One region of the Sporolactobacillus sp. Y61 genome, then DNA from elsewhere that is predicted to be linked to it. Evidence: riboswitches for the same ligand, from Rfam matches in the RefSeq annotation. Region 1 holds a riboswitch; the other holds the start of a gene.
What was found. A riboswitch is a leader RNA that binds a small molecule or an ion and turns the genes downstream of it on or off. The one in region 1 is predicted to bind S-adenosylmethionine.

Region 2: another riboswitch for S-adenosylmethionine. It lies ahead of metE (5-methyltetrahydropteroyltriglutamate--homocysteine S-methyltransferase); the one in region 1 lies ahead of ABNN70_RS08515 (ATP-binding cassette domain-containing protein).

The regions. Positions count from the first base shown of each region.
Region 1 is NZ_CP159510.1:1,796,781-1,801,277, reverse strand. Features, by position in the region: gene ABNN70_RS08520 (methionine ABC transporter permease) at 1-628, opposite strand, end outside; gene ABNN70_RS08515 (ATP-binding cassette domain-containing protein) at 625-1,647, opposite strand; SAM riboswitch class I at 1,785-1,905, opposite strand; gene ABNN70_RS08510 (LysM peptidoglycan-binding domain-containing protein) at 2,043-2,678, opposite strand; partial or broken gene ABNN70_RS08505 (NlpC/P60 family protein) at 2,925-3,133, opposite strand; gene ABNN70_RS08500 (anti-sigma factor domain-containing protein) at 3,716-4,497, opposite strand, start outside.
Region 2 is NZ_CP159510.1:3,055,807-3,060,303, reverse strand. Features, by position in the region: gene ABNN70_RS14635 (DUF1259 domain-containing protein) at 1-169, opposite strand, end outside; gene metE (5-methyltetrahydropteroyltriglutamate--homocysteine S-methyltransferase) at 398-2,704, opposite strand; SAM riboswitch class I at 2,796-2,912, opposite strand; gene ABNN70_RS14625 (EAL domain-containing protein) at 3,079-4,497, shown strand, end outside.

The DNA.
Region 1 (4,497 bases):
TAAACTGAATAATAAAAACAATAATCAGAATAATGACTGTCGCGACAAAGGTAATTTGATTATTATTCGCCTGAAAACCGTCATTGTATGCAATGGTGCCCAGTCCGCCTGCGCCGACAACGCCCGCCATCGCGGTATTACTGATTAAGGCAATCAGCGTGACGGTCATGCCGGAGATCAGCGACGGCCAGGCTTCAGGAAGCAGGACTTTAACAATGATCTGCAGGCGGGAAGCTCCCATCGCCTGAGCGGCTTCAATGACCCCTTTATCTACTTCCCGGAGACTGATCTCTACAAGGCGCCCGTAAAACGGGGCTGTCCCGATGATAATCGCAGGAAGAGCTGCTGTTGCGCCGATCATCGTCCGGACAATCAGAACAGTGAACGGAATCAGCAAGATAATTAAGATGATAAATGGAATCGATCGAAAGACATTGACAACTGCCGCAACAATCCGGTAAACAAACAGCTGCTCATAGAGCCCGCCTTTTGCCGTCAGGAAAAGAATCAGGCCGAGAATCAGACCAATAACAAAAGTCAGGACACCGGAAACCAGAGTCATATAAAGCGTTTGTTCGGTAGCCAGCCACATTCCCGGCCAGTCGATACTTGATAAGAAACCGTTCATCGGGAAATCACCTCAACTTCCAAATGCCCTGCCCGGAGCTTCTCAATGGAAGCTTTTATATCGGTTTCCGCACCGGTCAGATTTAATAGAAGAAGCCCTTCTGAACCGCCATTCACCGATGACAGATCGCCTTCAATGACAGCCACCTCAAGAGCCGGATTCCGGAATAAAATCGTCGACAGCGGTTTCTGGCTGTCCCCTTCCCTGAATGTGATGCGGATAATGGTCCCTCCCGGATGATGCTCCTGAAACGAGCTGATTCGCTCCTTTTCAGTCAGCGATTCGTCTGTCCGGCCGACAAACGATCTTGTGATCTCCTTCTGTGGATGCAGAAAAACATCATGAACGGAACCTTCTTCGACAATGATTCCCCGATCAAGGACAGCAACACGATCACAGATCTGATGAATGACATGCATCTCATGGGTAATGATCACAATCGTGATTCCCAGTTTCTTATTAATTTCGCTGAGCAGTCGGAGAATGTCCTCTGTTGTTTTCGGATCCAGTGCGGACGTCGCCTCATCACAGAGCAGCACTTTGGGGTTACTGGCAAGAGCCCGGGCAATGCCCACACGCTGCTTCTGGCCTCCGCTCAGCTGTGACGGATAGGACGAGTCGCGTCCTGATAGCCCGACGAGCCGAATCAGTTCCGACACCCGCTCCTTCCTTTTAGTTTTTGGAAGATGGGACAGTTCAAGCGGGAAAGCAATATTTTCAGCAACCGTGCGGGACCACAGCAGATTAAAGTGTTGAAAAATCATTCCAATCTGCTGTCTTTCCCTCCTCAATTGTTTATCTGATAAATCAGACAGCACACGCCCGTCCACTTCCACCTGACCGGATGTCGGCTTCTCCAGCATATTAATCAGCCGGATCAGCGTACTCTTACCGGCACCGCTGTAGCCGATGACGCCGAATATCTCACCCCGGCGGATGCTCAGGCTGACGTCAGACAAAGCTTCAACCGGTCCGGCATCAGTCTGGTAAACCTTTTTCACATCTTGAAGCTCAATCAACACCATTTCCTCACTTTCAAAACCTTTTCTATACGCTTAGCCGGATATTCCGGAAAATCCGAAACCTGTATCTCCTCCCTTTCACGCTTCATGAAGGTAAACAAAAAACTCCTCAATGAAAGAGGAGCCCGCTGCCTCTCTCATCTGCCAGAAACTTGCATTTCTGCAGGAATTAGCACCTTCCTGTCTTCCGAATAAACAGAAAACAGGGGTTGCCGGGCATCATCGGGCCAGTCCCTCCGCCGCTCTTGATAAGAGTGATTACCTATTCTTCTATTCTTATGCGTAAATTTAACTTAACATGGTGGCTGAAAGTTGTCAAATCGACGATTCAAAAAAACACCAGGCAAGATTTTCCTCCTGCCCGGCGTTTATGATCATTATGAAATTTTTAATTATTTTTTCGGCAACTTTAATTGATCACCTGCGAAAATCAGAGAAGAATGCAGATGATTTTCTTTCATCAGCTTGCTGACTGTCGTGCCATGCGCTCTTGCAATATCCCACAGGGTATCCCCGCGCTTAATCGCGTATGTTTTATTTGCCTGATTATGCGTCTGGCCTTTATTCTGCACATTGAAATTAAGCTTTTGACCCGGATAAATCACATCCGACTTCAAATGATTGTTCAGTTTAATTTCGGATACGCTGATTCCGTGATGTCTTGAAATCGCCCACAGGCTGTCACCCGTCCGGACGAAATAAGTTCCGCCGGACACTTTATCTGATTGAGCAGCGGCAGGACGTTCTGCCGACTGTGCAGGCTGCGCCGCTTCCTTAACTCCTGACTTATTAACCGTCTGTGCTTTCGGTTTTGCTGCAGGAACTTTAGCCGGTTCCGCTGCAGAAGCTGTTGTCGGTTTTGCTGCAGAAGCTGTTGTCGGCTTTTCTGCAGAAGCTTTAGCCGGTTTTGCTGCAGAAACCTTTGAAGGAGCTTTGGATGGCGAAATCGGATTGCCCTTCAGCCGGAGTACTTGGCCGGATCTAATCTGATTCGAGTTCAGCCCGTTCAGTGCTTTCAGCTGAGACACCGATACATCTGTCTTCTGACTGATTCCTGACAGCGTATCCCCGTCCTGAATTTTATAGGTTCCAGACGGCGTCGCCTGATTGTTGCTTGTGGCTTTCTGAGTCGTGTTCGAAGCCGGTGCGGCCTGTCTTACTGCAGGACGTACAGATTTTTTCGCTTTCTGAGCGGGTGGGGTGCTTTCAGAAATCCGTCTGGCGGTCACATATTTGGGTTCCCAGTAGCTGGATGCACCGCCATCAAAAATTTGCGTCTGACGGACACCTGTTTCTTCATTTTCAGCACTGATCATCTGGTTATTGCCCACATAGATCCCCACATGAGAAATTCCTTTATTATTGGTGTTAAAGAAGACGAGATCCCCGGCTGAAGGTTATCTCTGCTGACATAAGCACCGTACGCTGCCTGCCCCGCAGAACTGTGAGGCAGATTCACCCCTAAACGGGCAAAGACTTTCATCGTAAAGCCGGAGCAGTCGTTAGCTCCCCATCTGTATTGCTGACCAATACCCTGTCTGGCCAAACTTGCTGCATTTCCCGAAGGAGCTGCCTTTGCCTGATCTACTCCTCCGGCACCCGTTCCTGCTACAACCAGTCCGCCGATAAGCGTTGCTGATATAATTCCTTTTTTCTTCATTTTCGGATAACCTCCTGCTCGTATTTCAAAAATCACGCGTCGCTTATATGTACATGTGTATTAAACTTTTCAACAAGGTTAATCATAGTCCCCAGATTTTTCATGGCAGTTACATGCTGTTAACAGAAGCGATACGTCTTCATTACAGTTGTTTAATATTTGATGCAGGATAAGACAGCTATAAGAACATTTATCAGATCAGACAATTTTTTACAGAAAACAGCATGAGGATCTACCCGGAAAATGAAGAACAACGGCTTGCCCACTGGAAATCAGTTCTTCAGTTAAAAATTTTGCCCAAAAAAATAACCTGTCTCCTTTATCCGGAAACAGATTGATCTTCAAATAATGCACTTCAGCCTGCCGCCCCTGCCTGAACATCAGAATCCATGATTATGTTTTTCATCAGGCTTCCAGACGTTGCCGCAGGGCATGAGTCAACGCAACTGACCGCGGCTCACTGAGACGCATACCGCTCAGATCTTCAGCAGGCTTTTTCTTCTCCAGACCGTTAAAGGGATTTCTGAACAGTGAATTTTCTTTAATATAATGAAAAGTTGCTTTCGCAGCCTGGTTTTCACCGTTCTGAAATTTCCCCGTCAGCTCCCTGATAAATGGATACCAGACCGGTCTGGAGGAAGAAAGCTGCTGTTCAAGACGTAACGCAGAAAGCTGTCGCGCCTGATCCAGTGACAGCACTTTGTGAAACGCATTAGCCTTAAGATACAACAGGTATTTGCCCATCGACAGTCCCGCCTGTCTGGCATTCTGCCGTCCGGCCATCGATGCGATCTGCCACTTTGACGCCGATCCACTTCGTATGGCCGTCCGGGCCGTTCCTTCCGTGTATGCTTCGAATAATTTTCTGTTAAAATGGTCTCGCTCTGACCGCGTGATCTGATTGGTAAATACGGTCGTAATCAGACACAGGGTCTGTCCGGTTAACTGTCCCCGCGCATCGAGCCTCTCGAACAAATGTGATGTAAAGGCACTGAAAGACATATCCCGGAATGCATCCGGATCCGGAAGTAATGCTTTAGCATTCCCATCCAGGGTCTGAACGGAAATAATGCGCATGTCCGGATCGACACTCGCTTCAATATCGGATGCAACATCGAAACTGACATAGGCGGCAACCGGCCGGTCCGGCTGGAAGGTACTATGCGATAAGGGTGCAAAGCAGAACA
Region 2 (4,497 bases), 1.3 Mb from region 1:
TTTCAAACGAGAGGGCAAAAGGGAGTGCCAGAGGTGAACGGGTTCGGCGGTTCAGAATGGTCGCATTTATATTTCTGAGCCGTTGAACCACACAGGCTGGAGTAGACGTAATCACTACTCCGCCAATAATATCTGCAAGTTTTTGACAGGTTGATGAGGTTGATGACATATACACATCTCCAATTCATTTTGATAGTGTATGGTATGTGAATTGAAGACAACCCGTCCGGGCAAATCAGTGTTATGTTATAAAAGGGTGAGTGTTTGAGACTTATGACAGACCCTGCTCAGTTACGCTCCCTTATCCCTGGCAGCGTTTTTTTGATACGCTTCTGCCGAAATGTTTATACTTAAGCAAAAAAAAGCCGCCATCACGGCGGCTTTCGCATTTTGATCCTTATTTTCCAACTGTATTTTCGAGTTCCGCACGCACTTCACGGGCAGCTTCAACCATGTTTCTGAGAGCCGGAATCGCTTCTTCCGGTTTGCGCGTTTTCAGGCCGCAGTCCGGGTTGATCCAGACGATTTTCGGATTGAGCACCTTCAGCGCACGTTCGGCGTAGGACTTCATTTCCTCAACGCTCGGAATACGCGGACTGTGGATGTCGTAAACGCCAAGTCCGATGCCTTTTTTATATTCAAAGTCTTCAAAAGTGGAGATGATTTCCCCATGGCTGCGGGCCGCTTCGATTGAAATCACATCGGTATCGAGTGCATCAATGGCACCGATGATTTCATCGAATTCCGAGTAACACATATGTGTATGGATCTGTGTATCATTATTAACGAATGACGTGGCGAGCCGGAATGCATATACGGCATCATGCAGGTACCCTGCCTTCTTTTCTTCCTTCAGGGGCAGCCCTTCGCGAAGCGCTGGCTCGTCGACCTGAATCATCCGGATATCTGCCTCTTCCAGGGCGTGTACTTCTTTTTTCAGTGCAAGTGCGATCTGATTAAATACAGTCGCCTGACTGATGTCATTTCGAACGAAGGACCAGTTGTAAATTGTAACCGGACCGGTGAGCATGCCCTTAACCGGCTTTTTTGTCAGCGACTGGGCATAGGCACTTTCCCTGACCGTCATTGGCCCCCGCCAGGCGACATCGCCGAAAATCAGCGGCGGCTTGACGCAGCGCGAACCATAAGACTGTACCCAACCGAAACGGGTAAAGGCAAATCCGGCCAGCTTTTCGCCAAAATATTCGACCATGTCATTACGTTCAAATTCGCCATGAACGAGTACATCAATGCCGATATCTTCCTGAATGTCGATCCATTTCGCTATTTCATCTTTAATAAACCGGTCATATTGATCCTGCGACCATTCGCCCCGGCGCAGTCTGCGACGCGCGAGGCGAACTTCTTTAGTCTGCGGAAAACTGCCGATGGTTGTGGAAGGCAGGGGAGGAAGCTTAAAAGCATCCGCCTGAATAGCCTGCCGCAGTTTCCAGGAACCGGGACGTGCCGGCAGTTCCTGGTCGAGATGACTCAGTTCCTTCTGCACCTCTTTATTGTTGCGGTGCACGGAAGTTTTCAGAGCAGAGAGTTCTTCATTGTTCTGCCGAAAAGCGGCGGCGGCAGAAGATGCGCCCTCGTTCAGCGCATGAGCCAGCACAACGACCTCGTCAAGCTTTTCATCGGCGAAGGACAGGGCACCTTTCAATACAGGATCCAGTTCCCTTTCGTTTTTGACGGTAACGGGAACATGAAGCAGGCTGCACGATGGAGTGACCCAGAGTTTGTCCTTTCCTCCGACCGCATCGAGCAGGCTCTTCAGTTCACTGAAGGTCGCCTGCAGATCTGCTTTCCAGACATTGCGTCCGTCAATGACACCGGCGGCCAGCACTTTGTCCTGCGGGAATCCAAACGTCTTTACCGCCTGCAGATTGGCTTCTTTTCCGTAGACGAAGTCCAGTCCGATGCCGTCAACAGGCAGGTTGACAACGGTCTGATAGGCGTCAACTGCTTCAAAATACGTCTGAAGCAGGATCGACAGACCCGGTGTGCCGTCTTTAATCCTCTGATAGACGTTCTGGAAGACGGACACGTCCTCTTTCGGCAGCGTTTTTACAAGAATCGGTTCATCCAGCTGTACCCATTCCGCTCCGGCAGTCCGTAATTCATTCAGGACCTGGATATACAGCGGGATCAGTGCATCCAGGAGCGTCTGAAAGTGATCCCTGTTGTACCCCTTGGAAAGTTTAAGCAGGGTCACCGGCCCGACAAGAACAGGTTTGGCTGTAATACCGAGTTCTTTTTTCGCTTCGTTGAACAAACGGAGCAAGCGATTTTCGGTAATAAACGGCTTCGTCTCATTACTGATTTCCGGAACAATATAGTGATAATTTGTGTCAAACCATTTGGTCATTTCTGAAGCTTCCGCCTCTTTGGTGCCGCGCGCGATTGAAAAGTAAGTCTCAAGGGAAACCTGCTTTTCTCCCGTGTTGAACCGCTCAGGAATCAAACCGAATAAGACCGCGGTATCCAGAACGTGGTCATAGAAGCTGAAGTCTCCGACCGGAATCAGATCCACACCAATTTCTTTCTGCTTCTTCAGGTTATTCAACCACAGCTTTTTCGTTGTTTCCAGAAACTCCCCTTTGGAGATCTTTTTTGACCAGAACCGTTCCACAGCTTTTTTCCATTCCCTTTTTTCCCCAATCCTCGGATAACCGAGATTGGCACTCAGCACATCTCCCATGCTCTCATCCTCCCGTTTCTTCGTTTTTTCTCTCAAGGTGCAAAATTAAAAGCCTCTCTGAACCAGAGAGGCTTAAACGTTCATCAGCACCCTCTTATTTCTCAAAACTTCATGTTCGAAGTTTTGCTGGAATTGGCACCTTTTTCATAAAAGATTGAAAGGTTGCCGGGCTTCATTGGGCCAGTCCCTCCGCCGCTCTAAATAAGAGTTTCTTTTTAAGTTTACAGAAATTTTAGCATGAAACCGGGTATCCGTCAATGCCGGAGATGAATTTACCACAGATGTAAACAATTGATTCTCAGGCGACGATAATAAAAATGTGTGTGTGTGTTTAACCACAGTCAATCCATGACGACAGACAAGCAGGTGGCAGCATGAAGAAGGCAATGGAAAGATGGAAAAGTGAACTGAAAAAAGTGGACGTACACATCGATACTGATGATGAACGGTTACAAGTACAGATAAAATTGATCGGGCTGACTGCTCTTGATCTTAGAATACTGAAATGGGCACAGCCGGGAATGAAGGTCTGTTTCGGTCAAATAATGGATGACTTCATGAGGATGATTGAGGCGTTTCCGGAACTTAAGAGTCGGGAGGAGCCCGGTGCGTCAAAAATCCTGAAACAATTATTCTATGACCAGCTGATCTTCGTTTTCAGCGGGCAGATCGATCGATCGGTTGTGCAAATATGCAGAAGGAAAGCGTCTATCCTTTTTGCTCATAAAATGACTCCCTCTTACTATCTTGCCTGTCTCTCTCACCTGAGACATCTGACGGCAGAGGCTGCCTTCCGAAAATGGAAAACCGTGTTTCAGCTGACACAGATTTTAACTTCTATGGATAAAATGATGAGTTTTGAACAGCAGCTGGTCATTGAAGCCTATCAGGCGTACGTAAGAGAAGCGGAAAATCAGAAAGAAAAAGCCATGCGCTATAAGGCCTATCATGATACACTGACCGGTCTTCCAAACCGCAGAAGTGCAGATGAGGCCATCCGTATAACCCTTGATTCGGCGCGCAGAAACAGCAGGACGTGCGCTCTGTTTACCATCAATATTGATCGATTCAAGATGGTGAATGAAGTATACGGCCGTCATTGCGGCGATCTCTTTCTTCAGACAGCCGCCCGGCGTCTGCAGCAGGCTATTAAGTCCTATGACACGAAGCTGTTCCGGATCAACAGTGATGAGTTTTGCGTACTCTTGCGCGATGATCTCAGCCGTGAAACGCTGGCTGCACTGGCTTCCCGGATGGTCGCCATTTCCGGTCAGGCATATATGATAAAAGGACGGAAAATCTTCGCTACCGTCAGTGTCGGCATTGCCTGCTACCCGCGAGACGGAGAAAATGATCTGCATCTTCGAACGAGTGCGGAAGCCGCATTGAGAGAAGCAAAACAGGGGAAAACCGGCTTTTTCTTTTACAATAATGAACTGCATAACCGTCAGCTTCAGAAGGTGGGGATTGAAAATGACCTGCACAGCGCGTTACATAAGAATCAGTTTCTTCTCTATTATCAGCCTCAGATCCGATCAGGGGATCGGAAGGTTATTGGAACAGAAGCCCTGATCCGATGGAGCCATCCTCAATGCGGACTCGTTTCTCCGAACGGGTTTATTCCCGTCGCAGAAGAGACCGGGCAGATCCGTGAAATAGGGAACTGGGTCATTCAGGAAGCCTGCAGACAGATGAAAGCCTGGCAGGATGCCGGCAGTTGCAAAATCCCTGTCTCGGTCAATCTCTCTTTCAGCCAGTTCCATGATGACCAGCTTCCTGAATACATCCGGCAC